DNA from 4 places in the Kitasatospora sp. NPDC058190 genome. Region 4 is predicted to be linked to each of the others. Evidence: riboswitches for the same ligand, from Rfam matches in the RefSeq annotation. Region 4 holds a riboswitch; each other region holds the start of a gene.
What was found. Region 4 has a riboswitch for cyclic di-AMP ahead of ACFVWU_RS38610 (transglycosylase family protein). Riboswitches for the same ligand answer to the same signal wherever they lie in the genome.
Positions count from the first base shown of each region.

Region 1: linked by a shared signal. The riboswitch ahead of ACFVWU_RS18385 (LysM peptidoglycan-binding domain-containing protein) and the one ahead of ACFVWU_RS38610 (transglycosylase family protein) in region 4 are both predicted to bind cyclic di-AMP.
Region 2: linked by a shared signal. The riboswitch ahead of ACFVWU_RS12690 (M23 family metallopeptidase) and the one ahead of ACFVWU_RS38610 (transglycosylase family protein) in region 4 are both predicted to bind cyclic di-AMP.
Region 3: linked by a shared signal. The riboswitch ahead of ACFVWU_RS15165 (CAP domain-containing protein) and the one ahead of ACFVWU_RS38610 (transglycosylase family protein) in region 4 are both predicted to bind cyclic di-AMP.

Region 1 covers NZ_JBHVVI010000036.1:15,528-19,709, forward strand. The annotation lists gene ACFVWU_RS18370 (arsenic transporter) at 1-57, opposite strand, end outside; gene ACFVWU_RS18375 (ATP-binding protein) at 452-628, opposite strand; gene ACFVWU_RS18380 (hypothetical protein) at 754-1,017, shown strand; cyclic di-AMP (ydaO/yuaA leader) riboswitch at 1,286-1,487, shown strand; gene ACFVWU_RS18385 (LysM peptidoglycan-binding domain-containing protein) at 1,495-2,196, shown strand; gene ACFVWU_RS18390 (flavin-containing monooxygenase) at 2,674-4,182, opposite strand, start outside.
Region 2 covers NZ_JBHVVI010000020.1:87,877-92,058, forward strand. The annotation lists gene ACFVWU_RS12675 (TetR/AcrR family transcriptional regulator) at 391-978, opposite strand; gene ACFVWU_RS12680 (alpha/beta fold hydrolase) at 1,034-1,858, opposite strand; gene ACFVWU_RS12685 (YiaA/YiaB family inner membrane protein) at 1,954-2,244, opposite strand; cyclic di-AMP (ydaO/yuaA leader) riboswitch at 2,441-2,599, shown strand; gene ACFVWU_RS12690 (M23 family metallopeptidase) at 2,612-3,460, shown strand; gene ACFVWU_RS12695 (hypothetical protein) at 3,535-4,182, opposite strand, start outside.
Region 3 covers NZ_JBHVVI010000027.1:2,476-6,657, forward strand. The annotation lists gene ACFVWU_RS15155 (cupin domain-containing protein) at 418-759, opposite strand; gene ACFVWU_RS15160 (helix-turn-helix domain-containing protein) at 831-1,811, shown strand; cyclic di-AMP (ydaO/yuaA leader) riboswitch at 2,086-2,254, shown strand; gene ACFVWU_RS15165 (CAP domain-containing protein) at 2,257-3,195, shown strand; partial or broken gene ACFVWU_RS15170 (RacP protein) at 3,329-3,421, opposite strand; partial or broken gene ACFVWU_RS15175 (DUF6192 family protein) at 3,425-3,523, opposite strand; gene ACFVWU_RS15180 (hypothetical protein) at 3,537-4,064, shown strand.
Region 4 covers NZ_JBHVVI010000139.1:14,256-18,437, reverse strand. The annotation lists gene eno (phosphopyruvate hydratase) at 1-694, opposite strand, end outside; gene ACFVWU_RS38610 (transglycosylase family protein) at 961-1,758, opposite strand; cyclic di-AMP (ydaO/yuaA leader) riboswitch at 1,763-1,929, opposite strand; gene ACFVWU_RS38605 (cytochrome P450) at 2,140-3,429, opposite strand; gene ACFVWU_RS38600 (SDR family NAD(P)-dependent oxidoreductase) at 3,697-4,122, shown strand; gene ACFVWU_RS38595 (MazG family protein) at 4,127-4,182, opposite strand, start outside.

The sequences.
Region 1 (4,182 bases), on a different contig from region 4:
TGCGAACGACGTACTCAGGGTCCTGCTCCTTGCGGGCGGTGGTGACGGCGCCCCCATCGAACCAGAACTTCCCGGACTGCGGCACGTCGGGCGGGCCCGACGGTACGCCCTGGTCACCGGCACATTCACGAGGTCCCCGAGGATGGCAGCCGCCCGACACATCCGTCGTTGAGGATCTGGGCGGATCCCATTGTTTGTCCGCCAAGTGCGCCTGCCGTCCCGAGGTGCGCCCCGTCCAGGCACAGCGCCAGCAGGGCATGCTCGCGCGTATCGCGAGACCGTGCCCGACCTTCAGGAGCGCTGAGTACCGGACCCGGGACGGTGAGCAACTCCGAGGTAGGCACTGTCCGCGATCAGCAGACCGATGAAGGCTGTCGGCAACGGCTCAGAACGGGCCGGTTCCGGCGGTTCAGTCGTGGGCCATCCCGTTGGTCTCGCCGGATGGTGCGTGTCAGTCGTCGTCGGTGGGGTGTCCGAGTTCGCGGCCTCGCATGCGGTAGGACTCGCCCTTGAGGGAGTGGACCTCGTCGTGGTGGACGAGGCGGTCGATCATGGCGGCGGCGACAGTGTCGTCACCGAAGACCTCTCCCCAGCGATCTGGGGCTGGCCGAGCGGCGAAGCCGCAGATAGTCGTCCAGAGCTTCCCGCAGAGCGGTCAACCGAGCACGAGCCGCGGATCCCCGAGCCCCGGCGGCGCTTCGCCGACGCCCGTTGGCGCTGACCGGCCCCTGCTGCTGTGGCACCGGCGCGGTCATGCTGCACCTGCGAACCGGCCGTGTGCTGGAGCTCACAGCGCTGGGCGGCGCGACCCGCACCGCACGGTTCCAGCCCGAGCCGGACGGGACCTGGACCGGGCTGGACGGCCACTACGCGGGCGAGCCGCTGCGCGTGGTGCGCCGGGCCGACGGCACGGTCGACCACCTGGACCAGGCCGGCTTCGTCTGCACCCGCACCCCGTACGATCCAGCAGCCGAGGTGCCGGGCGGCGTCGATGCGCAGGGCCGGCAGGCAGACTGACCACTGGTCAGGTCGGCGCGCCCCGGGACGGGCGCGTCGGCCCGAACCCACGACCCGCACGGCGCGCCATCGGGCGATGGCCGCCACGCTGGGCCCGGCGGCCCGCACTGACGCACACTCATAGGGGCGTTGCCGAATCGTTATCAAGCGCTATTGTGGATCATTCGGACAATCCGGCTGTGCCGTGACCCAGCTCACGAGGGCTTGTGCTAGTGGCTCCGCGCCGTTTACGTTCCTTCTCGTTCGTCTCCGTACGAAACGAACCCCGCTCTCCGGAACGCCGAATCCTGCCGCCGGATCGGGCGGGCACGTGCATCCATGAAGCACCGCGGCAGGAGCGGGGGACCCACAGGTAAGTCGCCTCATCCGGACTGGTTCCGGTGGGGCTAGGGGTGAAGCCGCGTCTCTGCGCGGCCGGGCAACTCCAGCCCGAACCCGACAGCTCACCTCGCAGGCGTGTGAGAGGAATCGCACTTCATGCTGCCCGTCAACGCTCGCCCCAGCCTGTTCGCCGTCGGCTCCGTCAAGCGCATGGTCGCGGCCGCCGTGGTCGTCGGCGTCGGCGCCGGCATCCCGGTGGTCGCCGCCACCGCCGCGAACGCCGCCCCCGTCAAGTCCGCCCCGGCGCACTCGGCCCCGGCCGCCGCCCCGCAGGCGCCCGCTGTGTACACCGTCCAGAGCGGTGACTCCCTCACCAAGATCGCCACCACGCACCACGTGCAGGGTGGCTGGCAGAAGCTCTACGACCTCAACAAGTCCGTGCTGACCAAGGGCCCGGGCAAGATCTACCCGGGCCAGCACCTGACCCTGGGCGGGGCCGCCCCGGCTCCGGCCAAGCCGGCCGCCGCCAGCCCGCTGGCCGCCACCCCGGCCGCCCCGGTCGCCAACACCCCGGCCGCGCTGCAGGCGCTCGCGGCCTCGATCGTCCCGGCGAACCAGCTGGCCTCGTTCGACCAGATCATCAGCCACGAGAGCGGCTGGAACATCCACGCCACGAACCCGAGCTCGGGCGCCTACGGCCTGCCGCAGGCGCTGCCCGGCAACAAGATGGCCTCGGCCGGTTCCGACTGGCAGAACAACCCCGCCACCCAGCTCAAGTGGGCTCTGCAGTACATGAACACCGTCTACGGCAGCCCGAACGCCGCCTGGGCGTTCTGGCAGGTGCACAGCGCGTACTGATCGGACCTCTCCCGATCGGTACGGCCTGATCGGGCCTGATCGGCCTGTTCGAACCGATGGGTCCGAGCGAGTACCGCCCGGCGGCCGGATGTCCGGCGGCTGACAGGCTGCCCAGCGGCCACCTGACCGGCCCGGTTCACGTCGCGATGCGTGAGCCGGGCCGTCGGCGTACCCGGGGCCAGGACGGGGCCGCGCAGTCCCCGGCGGACCACCCGCGCCGACCGAGACCGCCGTCGAGTCGGCCCTGACCGCCATGTGCCACCATCCGGCCGGCTTGCCGAGGGAGATCTGGAACGCGTCCTTCTGACCTGGCCCCACTGCGGGTGCCGATGGATCATCCGTGCTGTTCGGAGGTCTGATGGCAGTGGGGACGTGATCGCTCGCAGGGGGAGTGCGGGCGCCGGGTGCACCACGCGTTCGGTGCCAGCGCGGTGGCGGCCGGCGACGCGATGTTCACCTTCGACGGACACGCGGAGATCACCGACGTGCCGGGTCTCCCAGCGATGCCGTGGCGGGCAGTGGTGCCGGCCCGGTCGGGGGGTGGAAGGCGTAGGCGGCGGGGTCGATGCGGCTCAGCTGCCGGATGAGCCGCCCGGTCGACCAGGGCCAGGCGAAGGTGTTCCGCCCGCTCGGGCCGAAGTAGTAACTGGTGCAGCCGCCGGAGTTGTACACGGTGGTCCGCAACGCCTCCTGCACCGCCTCGTTGTGCGCGGCCTGGGCGGCCGGGCGGACCTCCAGGGCGCGGTAACCCCAGCGGTCGAGGTGGGCCAGGGCGCTGGTGAGGTAGGTCAGTTGGGCTTCCAGGACGGTGATCGCGGAGGTTGAGCCGCCGAGCAGGTTGGGCCCCAGCAGCAGGAAGAGGTTGGGGAAGCCGCTGACGGTGGTGCCCAGGTAGGCCCGCGGTTCGCCGCCCCAGGCGTCGTGCAGCGTCCGGCCGCCTGTACCGTACAGGCGGCGGGCCAGTGGCAGCTCGCCCATGCGGAAGCCGGTGGCTGTGACGAGGACGTCGGCCCGGGCGGAAGTGCCGTCGGCGCCGACGAGCTCGTTACCGCGCACGGCCGTCACCGCGGTGGGATGCAGCTGGACGTGCGGCTGGGCGATGGCCTGGTAGAAGGTGCTGGACGTCAACAGGCGCTTGCAGCCCAGCCGGTAGCTGGGTGTGAGCGCCTCGCGCAACGACCGGTCACGGACCGCGAGCCGCAGGTGCGCACGGGCGCCCGCCTCCAGGAGACGGGCGAGGCGCGGGTGCCGGAAGGCGAAGCCGAAGCACTCCTGCAGCGCGTACTGCCCGGCGCGCAGCGCGTTGCGGGAGCCGGGCAGGCGATCCAGGAGCTGGTTGACGGACTCGGGCACCGACAGGTCGGGTTTGGGGAGCACCCACTGGGCGGTCCGCTGGAAGACGTGCACGGCGGCTGCTCGGGGTGCGATGGCCGGTACGAGTTGGACGGCGGAGGCGCCGGTGCCCACCACGGCGACCCGACGCCCCGTCAGGTCGACGTCCTGGTCCCACCGGGCGGTATGGATCACGGGTCCGGTGAACTCCTCGACCCCGGGAACGTCGAGGTGGCGCGGGACGTGCCACGGCCCGGTGGCCATCACCAGCACCGCGGCGCTGTACGGTCCGTCGCTGGTCTCCAGCCGCCAGCGCCCGGCCACCGGATCCCACCGGGCGCCGTCCACCCGCACGCCGCAGCGCAGCACCTCGCCGAGCCCGTGCCGTTCGGCCGTCGCCCGCAGATAGGCGTGGATCTCCCGCTGCTCGGCGAACACCCTGCTCCAGGCGGCGTCCGGGGTGAACGAGTAGCTGTAGAGCGTCGAGGGAACGTCGCAGGCGCAGCCGGGGTAGGTGTTCTCCCGCCACGTGCCGCCGAGTTGCGGCCCCTTCTCCAGCACGAGGACCTCGCGCACCCCGGCCTGGCGCAGCCGGACAGCGGCGCCGATGCCCGAGAACCCCGCACCGACCACCAGGACGCGCACGTCCCTCCC
Region 2 (4,182 bases), on a different contig from region 4:
CAGAACCCGGCTCACCCACCGGCTGGCTGTGCGCAGGAAGTCGGCCCGCCCGACTTCCTGCGCACAGCCGCCCCTCTCGACTGCGGGCTTTCCGGCTGTCCCGCGCAGGAAGGCGGCGGGCCCGACTTTCCACGGGCTTCCCTGCTCCGCCGGGCTTCCGGACGCTTCGGCGCCAGCCCGGCCCGGGTGTGCGTGGTCCGTCACCCGCCTCGCCCCTCTGGCGCCCCGCTGCCGCGCGAAGCCGGCCGGTTCGACTTCCTCGTACGTGCTCGGTGTCCCCGCTCCGCCCGCTCCGGCCGCGTGGCTGCGGGTGCGCCACCTCGGCCTTGCTGCGATGCCTGCCTTTCCGTGCCTCGCGGCCTCGCGCAGGAAGTCGGCGGGCCCGGCTTCCTACTCCTCCTCCTCCTCCTCCGCCTTCGGCCAGGTGCGGAGGCCGGTGGTGAGGGTGGTGATGAGGCGGTCGTGGGTGGTGGTGAGGTCTTCGGCGAGTTGGAAGGCGCCGGTGATGGAGAGGGAGGCGAAGCCGTGGGCGAGGGAGCGGACGGTGCGGGCGGCGTGGATGGCCTCGGGGCCGTCGAGGCCGTAGGAGCGGAGGACGGCGATGATGACGCCGACGAGGCGGGTGGCCGCGCGGGTGAGGTCGTCGTCGGGCTGGGGGGCCTGGGGGAGGGCGGTGTAGCGGTGCGGGTGTTCGGTGGCGTAGGCCTGGTAGGCGCGAAGAACGGCGGTGACGGCGTCGTCGCCGCTGCGGCCGACCGCGGCCTCGGCGAGCCGGTCGGCCAGTTCCTCGGTGACCCGGACGGCGATCAGCCGGCGCAGTTCGGCCAGGCCTCCGCTGACGTGCTTGTAGAGGGAGGGGGTGGCGACTCCCGCGCGGGCGGCGACGGAGGCCAGGGTGAGGGCCTCGGCGCCCTGCTCGTCGATGAGGGCGAGGGCGTGGTCGACGACCTGGTCCGGGGTCAGTCCTACTCGGGGCATGGGCTCGGTTTCTCCGTACGGCTGCGGTTCGGCGGGCTCGGCGGGATCGGCGGGTTCAGGCGAGCTCGGCGAGGAAGGGCAGCAGGGCGTCGGCGACGGCCTGCGGGTTGTCGGCCATCGGGTAGTGGCCGGACCCCTCGATCATCACCTTCCGGGTGCCGAGCGCCGCGGCCTGACGCTCGGCGACGGCCGCCGGGTCCGGGAAGTCGGGGTCCTTGCTGCCCATCAGGACGAGCGAGGGGCAGCGGACGGCCGCGCACCAGCCGATCGGCGCGGAGTCCCCGGTGACGTGTCCGCGGGTGGCGGTCTTGCGCCCGGGGGTGCGCAGGTCGGCGACCAGCCCGGCCACGTAGGTGTCGAGGTCGGCGGGCCGGGGGCCGGGGAAGGCCATCTTGCGCAGGTAGAAGCCCCAGACGGCGGGCCAGTGGACCATCGCGCTGCCCATGACGGCCATCACGCCGCGCATCAGGGCGTTGGCCTGGTGCTCGACGAAGGCGTCGATCAGCGCGATTCCGGCGACCCGCTGGGGTGCGTCCCCGGCGAGCTTGACCACGGTCGCCCCGGTGTAGGACTGCCCGACCAGGACGGCCCGCTCGATGCCGAGCTGGTCGAGCAGGGCGAGGACGTCGGTGGCGACGGCGGCCGGGCTGTAGTCGTCCCAGACGATCGAGGACTCGCCGAAGCCGCGCACGTCCATGGTGATGACCCGGCGCCCGGCGGTGGCGAGCAGCGGGTGCAGGTGCCGGTAGGCGCGGCGGCTGTCGAGCATTCCGGGGAGCAGGACGACGGGGGTGCCGTCGCCCTGCCGGGTGTCGTCGAAGGCGATCCGGCCGCCGGGGACGTCGAGGTACTGGGTGCTCGGGGTGATGGTGCCGTTCACGGTGGTCCTCCACGGGGTCGGTGCTGCCGATAGCCATAAAGCTATGGCTAATAGCCTTAGCCGTCAACCCCTTCCCCCGGTCTCCCGGGAACGGCTCAGGCCCCCTCGACCCGGAACGGGTCGTGCTCGCTGAGCAGCTTCTCCAGTCGGGCCTGGTCGACCCGGGCGACGGTGTCCGAGGACTCCTGCCGGTCCCGGATCACCTTGGCCAGCGTGAAGGCGGAGGTGACGGTGTAGAGGAGGCCGATCCCGAGGAAGGCCCTGGTCCACCCGCCGACGGGCAGGCAGGCGATCCCGACGGCGAGGGCCGAGCCGGAGATCGCGAACGAGAGGACGGCCTGGACGAAGTACGCGGCCGTGGTGCGTGACTGCATCGGTGCGCTCATGCCGTCAGGATGCGGCGGCGCGGCCGGGCCGCACATGAGTAGGAGTACTCAGATGGGCTGGGCGAACGACGGATCGTTCGTCGGCGTCCGGTCACCTGGCCCCCAGCCGTCCCGGACGGATGGCTTGGAATCAGGGCCTCCTAGGATTAACGTTTGATAACGCAGCGCGGTCGTCAATGCCGTACCCAGACGGCACCGTGCGCCGTCGCCTAATCCCGCCGACCGGCCTCCGGGCAGGTCAGGGAGCCGGGGAACCACGTTCCCTGGGGTGAATCGGCGGGGCCCCGGCCCGGCCGTAGGAGACCTTCCTGCTCCGAACCCGTCAGCTAACCCGGTAGGCGCGAAGGAAGGAAAGGAGCGCGCCTCCGTGGCGTCGACGCACACCCCGGCACACCCGGCCGGCCCCGCAGCCGGTACCCAGCTCCTCGACCCCCCCGGCCCGGACGGAACCGAGTCGCTCGGCACCGACGACTTCGCCCCGGAGGCCGAGGCCAACCGCCACCGGATGCCGCGTCAGACCCGCGGGGCCTCCCCGCTGCTCGGCGTCACCGCCGTCGCCGCCACCCTGGGTGCCACCGGTTTCGCCTCCGCCACCCCGGCCGCCGCGCCCGCCGTCGAGGCCGCGGACGAGGCCCCGGTCACCCTCGCCGCCGACCCCGGCCTCGCGCTCGCCGCCCGCATCCAGCAGCAGGCCGACAGCCAGCGCACCGCCGCCGAGGAGAGCGCCCGCCTGCAGGCCGCGCAGGAGGCCGAGGCGAAGGCCGCCACCAAGGAGGCCGACGCCAAGCGCGCCGCCGACGAGGCCGAGCGCGCCAAGGCCGCCGCCCTCACCCTGCCGGTGAAGGACTACAACCTCTCCGCCCACTACGGCCAGAGCGCCCGCTACTGGGCCCACCTGCACACCGGGCTGGACTTCGCCGCCGACACCGGCACCCCGGTCTACGCGGTGGGCCAGGGCACCATCACCTCGGCCGGCTGGTCCGGCGCGTACGGCTACCGGATCGTCGAGACCCTGCCCGACGGCACCGAGATCTGGTACTGCCACCTCTCCTCGATCATCAAGGGCTCCGGTGCGGTCGGTTCCGGCCAGCAGATCGGCAAGGTCGGCGCGACCGGCAACGTCACCGGCCCGCACCTGCACTTGGAGGTCCGCCCGGGCGGCGGCGCCCCGGTCGACCCGGAGACCTGGCTCCAGCAGCGCGGCCTCACCCCCTGACGGGAGCCCCCGACGAGAACCGGGAGCCCTGACGCGACGCCCGAGGGCCCCGGACACCCGGGGCCCTCGGCCGATCACTGCGCCGACTCCGCCGGCAGCTGCGCCAGGTAGGCGTCGATCTCCTCCGCCCCCGGCTCCGGCGCGAGCTCCGGGAACTCCTCGACCAGCAGCCGCGGCAGCCCCGGCACCGTCCACTCGCCGATCAGGTCGAGCGCCACCTCGGCCGCCGCCGTCTCGAACTCCCCGAAGTCCCCGGCCAGTTCGTCCGGCATCGGCCGTCCCAGCGCGTTCAGCTCGGCCAGGTTGCGGTAGCTGCGCCGCATCAGGCCCTGTTCCAGCAGCCGCCGCGCGCCGTCGGTGGCCATGCCGACCGACAGCACCCGGCCCGGTCCCCAGCCCTGCTCGTCCGGTTCGTCCAGCCAGCCGGTCGGCACCAGCGCCTCGAACCCGGCCAGCCGCTCCTCCTCGCCGAGCCCGGCGAAGCCGGCCAGCCAGTCCCGCACCGCCGCCCCGTCCGTGGTGTCCACCCCGTGGGCGTGCAGCAGCACCGCGTACAGCCGCGGCCAGGTGACCAGGTCGGCGCGGCGCAGCAGTCCGGCCGCGACCTCGCCCTGCCACTCGGCCTCGGCGTGCAGCCGCTCCTGGCGCTTGGCGTTGAGCCGCTTCGCCGCCCGCTGGTGGTCGACCAGCAGCCGTACGGCGTCGCCGTACGCGAGCGGGTC
Region 3 (4,182 bases), on a different contig from region 4:
TACAGCCCGGTGCCGTCGGGGCCGTTGGCCAGGACCACCCAGTGCCCGTTCGCGGCGACCGGGGTGGCCATGCCGTTGGGGATGCCCGGCAGCAGGGTACGGCTGTCCATGCCGAGCCGGTGCTGCCAGCCGGGGCGGATCCCGTGGGCGTCGAAGGCGGCGTCCAGCGCGTGCAGTTGGCAAGGCCGCGGGCGGTGACCTCGATCGCGTCGCCGAAGTAGTCGGCGATCCCGTCGTTCTGGGCGGTGCGCCGGCACGGCGGCCGGCGCACCGCCCATAATAGGCAGTCCGGCGACATATGTCGATCGACTGTCCATGTGGCCGCCCATGGGCGCGCAGTGCCGCCCCACTCCCGTCCACGTCCGTGCGCGGGCGATCCGTTCAAGGCCGCACCCGTCGCCAACCCCTGGTGGCCCGTCAGGCGGAGCCCAGGGTGATCCCGAGCATCCGCGCGCCGGTCTCGGTGCGCGGCCGATGGCTGCTGCCCGGCGCGAACACCACGTAACTGCCCGCCGGATGGCGCTCGTCCCCCTCGATCACCTCGCCGCTGAGCACGTAGTAGCGCTCCTCGGTGTGGTGCACGTCCACCTCCGGCCACTGGCTGCCCGGCGCGAAGTCGATCAGCCAGCCGCGCGCGTACCCGGTGGCCGTCAGCCGCCGCCGCACGATCCCCGGCCCCACCGCGACCGGCTCCACGTCCCCGGCCAGCAGCGTCGTCTTCAGCCCGTCGTTTCCGTCGTTTCCGTCGTTCTCGCTCATGTCCCCACTGTGGCCGCCGCCGCCCCCACCGCCCCAGAGTCCGAAAAGACATCCTCAGGTACATTCCTGCCATGGACGCCTCCGCTGCGAACCCGGCCCGCCACCGCGTGGTGGCCCTGCTCGGCGCGCCCCAGGCGCCCTTCGAACTCGCCTGCGCCGCCGAGGCCTTCGGCACCGAACGCGCCGGACTGCCCTCCTACTACGACTTCACCCTGTGCGCCCGGACCCCCGGCCCGGTGCCGACCACCCTCGGCGTCCCGCTGCTGGTCCACGCGGGCCTGGAGGCGCTGGAGCGGGCCGACACCGTGGTCGTCCCCGGCTGGCAGCCGCCCGGCTCCCCGGTACCGTCCGCCGTCCTGGACGCGCTGCGCGCCGCCCACGCCCGCGGCGCCCGGATCGTGTCCATCTGCAGCGGCGCCTTCGTCCTGGCCCAGGCCGGACTGCTGGACGGGCGCCGCGCCACCACCCACTGGGCCCGCACCGCCCAACTCGCCGCCGAGTACCCGGCCCTGACGGTCGACCGGGACGTGCTGTACGTCGACCACGGCGACGTCGCCACCAGCGCCGGATCCGGCGCGGGCATCGACCTGTGCCTGCACCTGCTGCGCCGCGACCACGGCGCGGCCTACGCCGCCCAGGTCGCCCGGCACATGGTGCTGCCCCCGCACCGCGAGGGCAGCCAGCTGCAGTACGCCGCCGTCCCGGCGCCCGCCCGGGCGGACGAGTCGCTGGCCCCACTGCTGGAGTGGGCCGAGGAACACCTGGGGGAGCGGCTGGCCGTGGAGGATCTCGCCGCCCGCGCCGGGCTCTCCGGGCGCACCCTGGCCCGGCGCTTCGCCGAGCAGCTGGGCACCAGCCCCGGCCAGTGGCTGCTGGCCCGGCGCGTCGACGCCGCCCGGGTGCTGCTGGAGCAGACCGACCTGCCGGTGGAGGCCGTCGCCGTGCGGGTCGGCCTGGCCTCCGCCGTCAACCTGCGCCGCCGCTTCCGCGCCGCCCTCGGCACCACCCCCGGTGCCTACCGCCGTACCTTCGGCAGCGCCCGCGCCGACTGAGTACCGGGTGCTCGGCGGGCTCGGAGACGTGATCGCCGAGGGGGGCGGTGGCCGTCGCGACCGGCATCGACAGCCGGGAGGGTTGTCCGATTCATGTATTTATGCGGCGCTTTGTCAGCCAATGTGGCATTCCATCAGATCTTTGCCGAATTTTCGTGTGATGTGGATGATACGAACTTGTGTCTTCCGGGTCGATCTGCCTAGCGTTCGACCTGTTCGCACCTGCGGACCCTGCCGCCGGGACGCCGAGTCCTGTCCACCGGTCGGCCGGACGTCGAGCAGTGCACCGGGCAGGAGCGGGGGAACCAGGTAGTTCGCCGCGCCCTGCTCGGTCCGTTCGCGGACGAGACGGGTGTGGCTAGGGGTGAAGCCGCTGCGTGCGGCCGGGCTACCTCACGGCCCGAACCCGACAGCTCACCTCGCAGGCGTCGCAGAGGGACGCCCCATGCTGACTTCAAGTACCGGCCGGCATCGCCGTGCGCGCCGGAGACACACCCCGCGTCTGGCCGCCACCGTCGGGATCGCCGGTGCCGGCCTCATGCTGCCGCTGCTGAGCGCGAGCGGAGCCTCCGCCGCGCCCGGCTCCCACACGTACGCGAGCCACGTCGGGTGGCAGGTGCACCACCAGCACCGGCACCAGAGCGACTCCGATGGTCAGCACCGCCACCAGGCCGACCCGCACGCGGCGGGGCCCTCCGCTGCGGCCTCGGCCGAAGCCTCGCACGCCTCACCGTCGCCGTCCGCCCCGGCCTCCCACGCTCCGGAATCCGCGACCGCGCGCCCCGGCGGCGAGTCCCAGGGCTCCCACTCGGCGCGGCCCTCCGCTCCGGCTCCGGCCCCGGTGTTCCACACGTCCGCGCCGTCGTCCCCGTCCGTCCCGGCCACGCACGCCCCCGCCCCCGCGGCCACACCCACCGCCCCGGCTGCGCAGACCGCCCCGGCTGCACAGACCGGTTCGAGCTCGGACGCCGTGCAGCAGGTCCTCAAACTGATCAACCAGGCGCGAGCCGCCCAGGGCCTGCCCGCCTACACCATCACGTCGGGGCTGACCAGCAGCGCCGGGGCCCACGACCAGACGATGGCCGGCGGCTGCGGCATGTCCCACCAGTGCCCGGGCGAGGCCGAGTTGGGGGCGCGGGAGACGGCCGCAGGCGTCCAGTGGAACGCCGTCGGGGAGAACATAGGCTACGGCAACGGGGTCTCCACCTCGGCCCAGGACATCGCCGCCATGGCGGTCAGCCTGACCCAGGACATGCTGAACGAGACGCCGCCGAACGACGGCCACCGCAAGAACATCCTCAGCAGCGAGTTCACCCACATCGGCATCGCCGTCCACCGGGATGCCAGTGGAACCGTCTGGCTCACCCAGGACTTCTCCAACTGACCCGTCCGTCAAGGACGTAGGACGAGCCTGACCACGGACCCCGATCCACCGGGCCCTACGTCGTACCGCCCCACAGCGGTGCCACCACGCCGGGGCGCAGCGGGATCGCCCCGGCCTGGTGGACGCGGTCGGTCAGCCCGGCGGGGCGGGCCTCGAAGAGGACTTTGCGGACGGTGTCGGCGTGCCGTTCGGCGGCCGCCGACCTGCGCTCGGAGGCGCGGGGCATCGCCTACTCACCCTGGAGCAGGCGGGCCGGCTCGCCGTCCATGTCGACCTTCCCGGTGTCGACCGCGGTCTCGATCCAGTCGGGGGTCGCTCGCACCCGCGCCCAGAGCGGCCTGATGGCCGACCACGCCGCCGAGACCCTCGCCCTGTGCGACCTCATCGGCGAACTCATCGACGGCGTCAGCGAGTTCTCCGACACCTTCGCCGAACGCGCGGCCGGCCTCGCGGTCACCTACCCCGGCGCCCCCGACGCCCACCCGCTGACCGGCACCCGCGCCCCCGACCTGCGCTGGGACACCACCGGCCTGTTCACCCTGCTGCGCCCCGGCCGCCCCGTCCTGCTCGACCTCGCCGGCGAGGTCGAGCAGGACGAACTCGCCCGCCCGGGCCCGACCCTGCACAGCGGCCCGCCCAGCCGCCCCACCCCGCCTGGCACGACGTCACCGCGGCCCTCGTGCGCCCCGACGGGCACCTGGCCTGGCTCACCGAGGAGCCCGACGTCCCGTCCGCGGCTCGAACCGCCCTCGCGGCCTGAGCGCTCCCGGTACGGCCGGACACGGCGGGGCCCGCTGGCCCGCCACGACCGGGACCGTGCCCCGGCTCCCTGTCGCGCGGTCACCGGACCGCTGTGGCCCGGGCGGTGAACCGGTTCGCCCGCGAAGACCCACCGCCTTTCCCCGGCACACCGGTCGGCCGGTTGCGTTTGGATTACGGCGTGTCCGATTTGTGGATCTTGGGCGGGAGTGCGGTGGTTGAATTTGT
Region 4 (4,182 bases):
CGTAGCCGGCCTTCTGGATCGCCTCCATGATGAGGTCCAGGGCCTCGCGGTTGCTGTCCAGGTTCGGCGCGAAGCCGCCCTCGTCGCCGAGGCCGGTGGACAGGCCGCGGTCCTTCAGCACGCCCTTGAGGGTGTGGTAGACCTCGACGCCCCAGCGGACGGCCTCGGAGAAGGACTCCGCGCCGATCGGGGCGATCATGAACTCCTGGATGTCGACGTTGGAGTCCGCGTGCGAGCCGCCGTTGAGGATGTTCATCATCGGGACCGGCAGGACGTGCGCGTTCGGGCCGCCCAGGTAGCGGAACAGCGGCAGGTCGCTGGCCTCGGAGGCGGCGTGCGCGACGGCCAGCGAGACGCCCAGGATGGCGTTGGCGCCGAGCGAGGACTTGTCGGGGGTGGCGTCCAGGTCGAGCATGGCCTGGTCGATCAGGCGCTGCTCGGTGGCGTCGTAGCCGACGAGCTCCGGGCCGATCTGCTCGATGACGGCCAGGACGGCCTTCTCGACGCCCTTGCCGAAGTAGCGGTTCTTGTCACCGTCGCGCAGCTCCAGCGCCTCGAAGGCGCCGGTCGAGGCACCCGACGGGACAGCGGCACGACCGGTGCTGCCGTCGTCGAGGCCGACCTCGACCTCGACCGTGGGGTTGCCGCGCGAGTCGAGGATCTCACGGGCTACGACGACATCGATGGACGGCACGAGGCATCTCCTTGCGGAAGCAGGGTCCGGCTGACGGTGGTGCTGTCGGCAGGACGATTGCGGAGTCGTTACGACCCAGAGCCTAACCGCCCGGGCTCCCGGGGCCACGTTGGCCTCGGTCCCGTCTCAGCGTGTGGCCCTGCTACCCCCCGGTAGTTCACCTGCTTGTCCCAGCTTGTCCCCCCGGCGCGGACGAATGCGGACGAAGGGGGCCGGGCGCGGCCCCCTTCGTCCCCGGGGTGTTGTTCGAGGTCCTGCGGACCGGTTCAGCCGAGGTGCAGGACCTGGCCGGGCATGATCAGGTTCGGGTCGCCGCCGACCGTGCCGCGGTTGCCGTCGTACAGCGCCTGCCAGCCGCCGGACACGCCCTGAGCGGCGGCGATGCTCGACAGGGTGTCACCGGAGTGGACGGTGTAGTCGTGGCCGGCCGGGGCGGCCTGGGCCGGCTGGGCGGCGCGCGGGGCGGCGTGCTTGGGAACGTACTGCTGGACCGGCTGCTCCGCGGGCGTTTCGGCCTGCTTCGGGGCGGCGTGCTTCGGGGCGTACGGCTGGGCGGGCTTCGCGTCCGCCTTGGGGGTCTGCTGCTTCGGGGCCTGCGGCTTTTGGGCCTGCTGCTTGGGCGTCTGCTGCTGGGGGGCGGACTGCGGCTTGGCGTCCGAAGAGGTGTCGACCACGGCCGGGGCACCGCCCTTGCTCAGGCCCGCCTTGACGGAGCAGACCGGCCAGGCGCCCGGGCCCTGGGAGGCCAGCACCTTCTCGGCGACCGATATCTGCTGGCCCTTGCTGGCCTGGTTGGCCTGCGGCGCGTAGGCGGTGCCGCCGTACGCCTTCCAGGTGCTGGAGGTGAACTGCAGGCCGCCGTAGAAGCCGTTGCCGGTGTTGATGCTCCAGTCGCCGCCGCTCTCGCACTGGGCGACGGAGTCCCAGGAGGAGGCCGGGGCGGCGGAGGCGCCGGTGGCGGCGAGGAGCGGCATCGCGAGTCCGACGCCGGCCACACCGGCGACGGCGATGGCCTTCTCGGCCTGGGTGCGACGACGGTGACGGCCAGTTCCAACGAACAGCATGAAGGGTCCCTCTCCGCACGCCTGCGAGGTGAGCTGTCGGGTTCGGACCGGGAGGTGGCCCGGCCGCCACGTGCGGAAACGTTCCGCTCGGGCGGCTTCACCCCAAGCCGTGGAGGACGGCAACAAACCTGGTTCCCCCGCCCCTGCCCAAGGGTCTGGTCGGTTTCCCGTGGCGCGGCGGGCAGGATTCGGCGTTCCGCGCACGAGGTCCGCAGCTGCGAACTCCAGGGAGACTAGACAGATCCTCAGACCAATCACAAGCTCATATCGTCGACATCACACCGGAATTACGGCACGTGATCAATCGCCTACCAACTGCGCCTGTTTGTCCGGATTGATGGGTGTTCACACCGCCATCAGGAGCGCGTCACCGACGCCAAGTCAGCGTGTCGGAGCCTCAGGAAGGGCGTGCGGAGACCGGATCTCGGGACTGAATTCGACCGGAAGTTCGCGCAATCCACGCATGATCAGGCCACCCCGCCACCGGAGATTCTCCGGAGTTTCGGCCAGTCGCAGATCGGGCAGTCGGGAAAGCAGCGTGGCCAGCGCGGCGCGTCCTTCGAGCCGGGCCAGCGGGGCGCCGATGCAGTAGTGGATGCCGTGCCCGAACCCCAGGTGGGGATTGTCGGTTCGGGCCAGGTCGAGGGTGTTCTCGTCCGCGAACCGGGCCGGGTCGCGGTCCGCCGCCGCCAGCACCACCAGCACCGGATCGCCCACCGGGATGTCCACCCCGCCGATGGTCAGCGGCCTGGTCGCGAACCGCCAGGTCGCCAGCTCCACCGGCCCGTCGTAGCGCAGGAGTTCCTCGATCCCGGTCTCCAGCAGCGCGGTCTCCCCGCGCACCACCGACTCCTGCAGCAGCGCCCGCTGCCCCGGGTTGCGCAGCAGCGCGTACGTCCCGTTGCCGATCAGGTTGACGGTCGTCTCGAAACCGGCGAACAGCAGGATGAAGGCCATCGCGGCCGCCTCGTTCTCGGTCAGGTGCTCGCCGTGGTCACTGGCCCTGATCAGGCCGGAGATCAGGTCGTCACCGAGATCGGCCCGCTTGCGGTGGATCAGCTCCAGCAGGTACGCCCGCATCCGCTTCACCGCCCGCCCCACGCCGCCGCGTTGGCCCCCGCCGTGGCGGATCATCATCCCGGCCCAGTCACGGAAGTCGTCCTGGTCCTCGGCCGGCACGCCCAGCATGTCGCAGATCGCGTAGATGGGGAGCGGGAAGGCGAACTCGTGGATCAGGTCCGCCGAGCCGCGCTGCGCGAAACCGTCGATCAGTCGGTCGGTGAGCTGCTGCACCCGCGGCTCGAACTCGGCCACCCGGCGCGGCGTGAACGCCTTGGACACCAGCCGGCGCAACCGGGTGTGGTCCGGCGGGTCGATGTTCAGCAGGTGGGTCATCAGGTCCGCCTGCCGCTCCCCCGGGATGCCCACCCGGCCGGTGCGGTGCGCCTGCTCGCTGTGGTGTGCCGGGTTCTTCGACAGCCGACTGTCCGCCAGCGCCTGCCGGGCGTCCGCGTACCGCGTCACCAGCCAGGCCTCCACGCCGCTCGGCAGCCTGGTGCGGTGCACCGGGGCGTGCTCGCGCAGCCAGGCGTAGGCCGGGTACGGGTCGGCGGCGAACTCCCAGGTGAAGAGCTGCGGGGCGGGCTGGGCGGCGTCGGGCTGAGCAGGCATGGGTCGACCGTAACCGCTGGGTCGGGCGCGTCCTGACCGTTCCCGACCGTCAACACGTCGCGAACGGCGCGCGAGCGGGTCACCAACGCTCCGTGGACGGCCGGTGGACGGTCCGTGGACAGCTCTTGGACAGCTCTTGGCCGGGTGGCAGGCGTGAGTCTGGTCACCTGCGGGGTAATCCCTGTTGCGGAGGGTCAGGTCGTGCCTACGATCCTCCGCAGTGTGCGTGGGCGCCGGTGCGGTGTCGCCCACAGGGAGGAGCAGACCATGCGGGTCAGCGGGGCAGTCGTCGTCATCGCGGTACTCGACGGCGGTTCGGGAGCCGGCCTCGCCCGCCGGTTCACCGCGGCCGGCGCCGCCGGGATGCTGATCGCCGACACCCACGTCGGTGTCGCCGAGGACCTCGCCGCCGAACTCGACCGGCCGGGCTGCCCCGTCGTCGGCGTCGCCGCTGACATCCGCCGCCCCAGCGACGTCGCCGCCCTGGTCGACACCGCCGAGAAGCACCTCGGTCCGATCGACCTCTTCTGCGTCGCCGGCCCGAACGGCGAACGGGTCGTCTCCCTCGCCGACCTGCCCGACCACCTCGACCTTGAGCGCCTCGCCGAACTCCTCGCCCTGGTCGGCGAGGCCATCGGCGAGCTCGTCCCGCCGCAGCGGCGCCCGACCGGGCACACCGCCACGGCGGCCTGAGCCGCTACTCCGGCTTGAGCCCCTCGGCCGCGCGCACCGCGTCCCGGTAGCCCCGCGCGG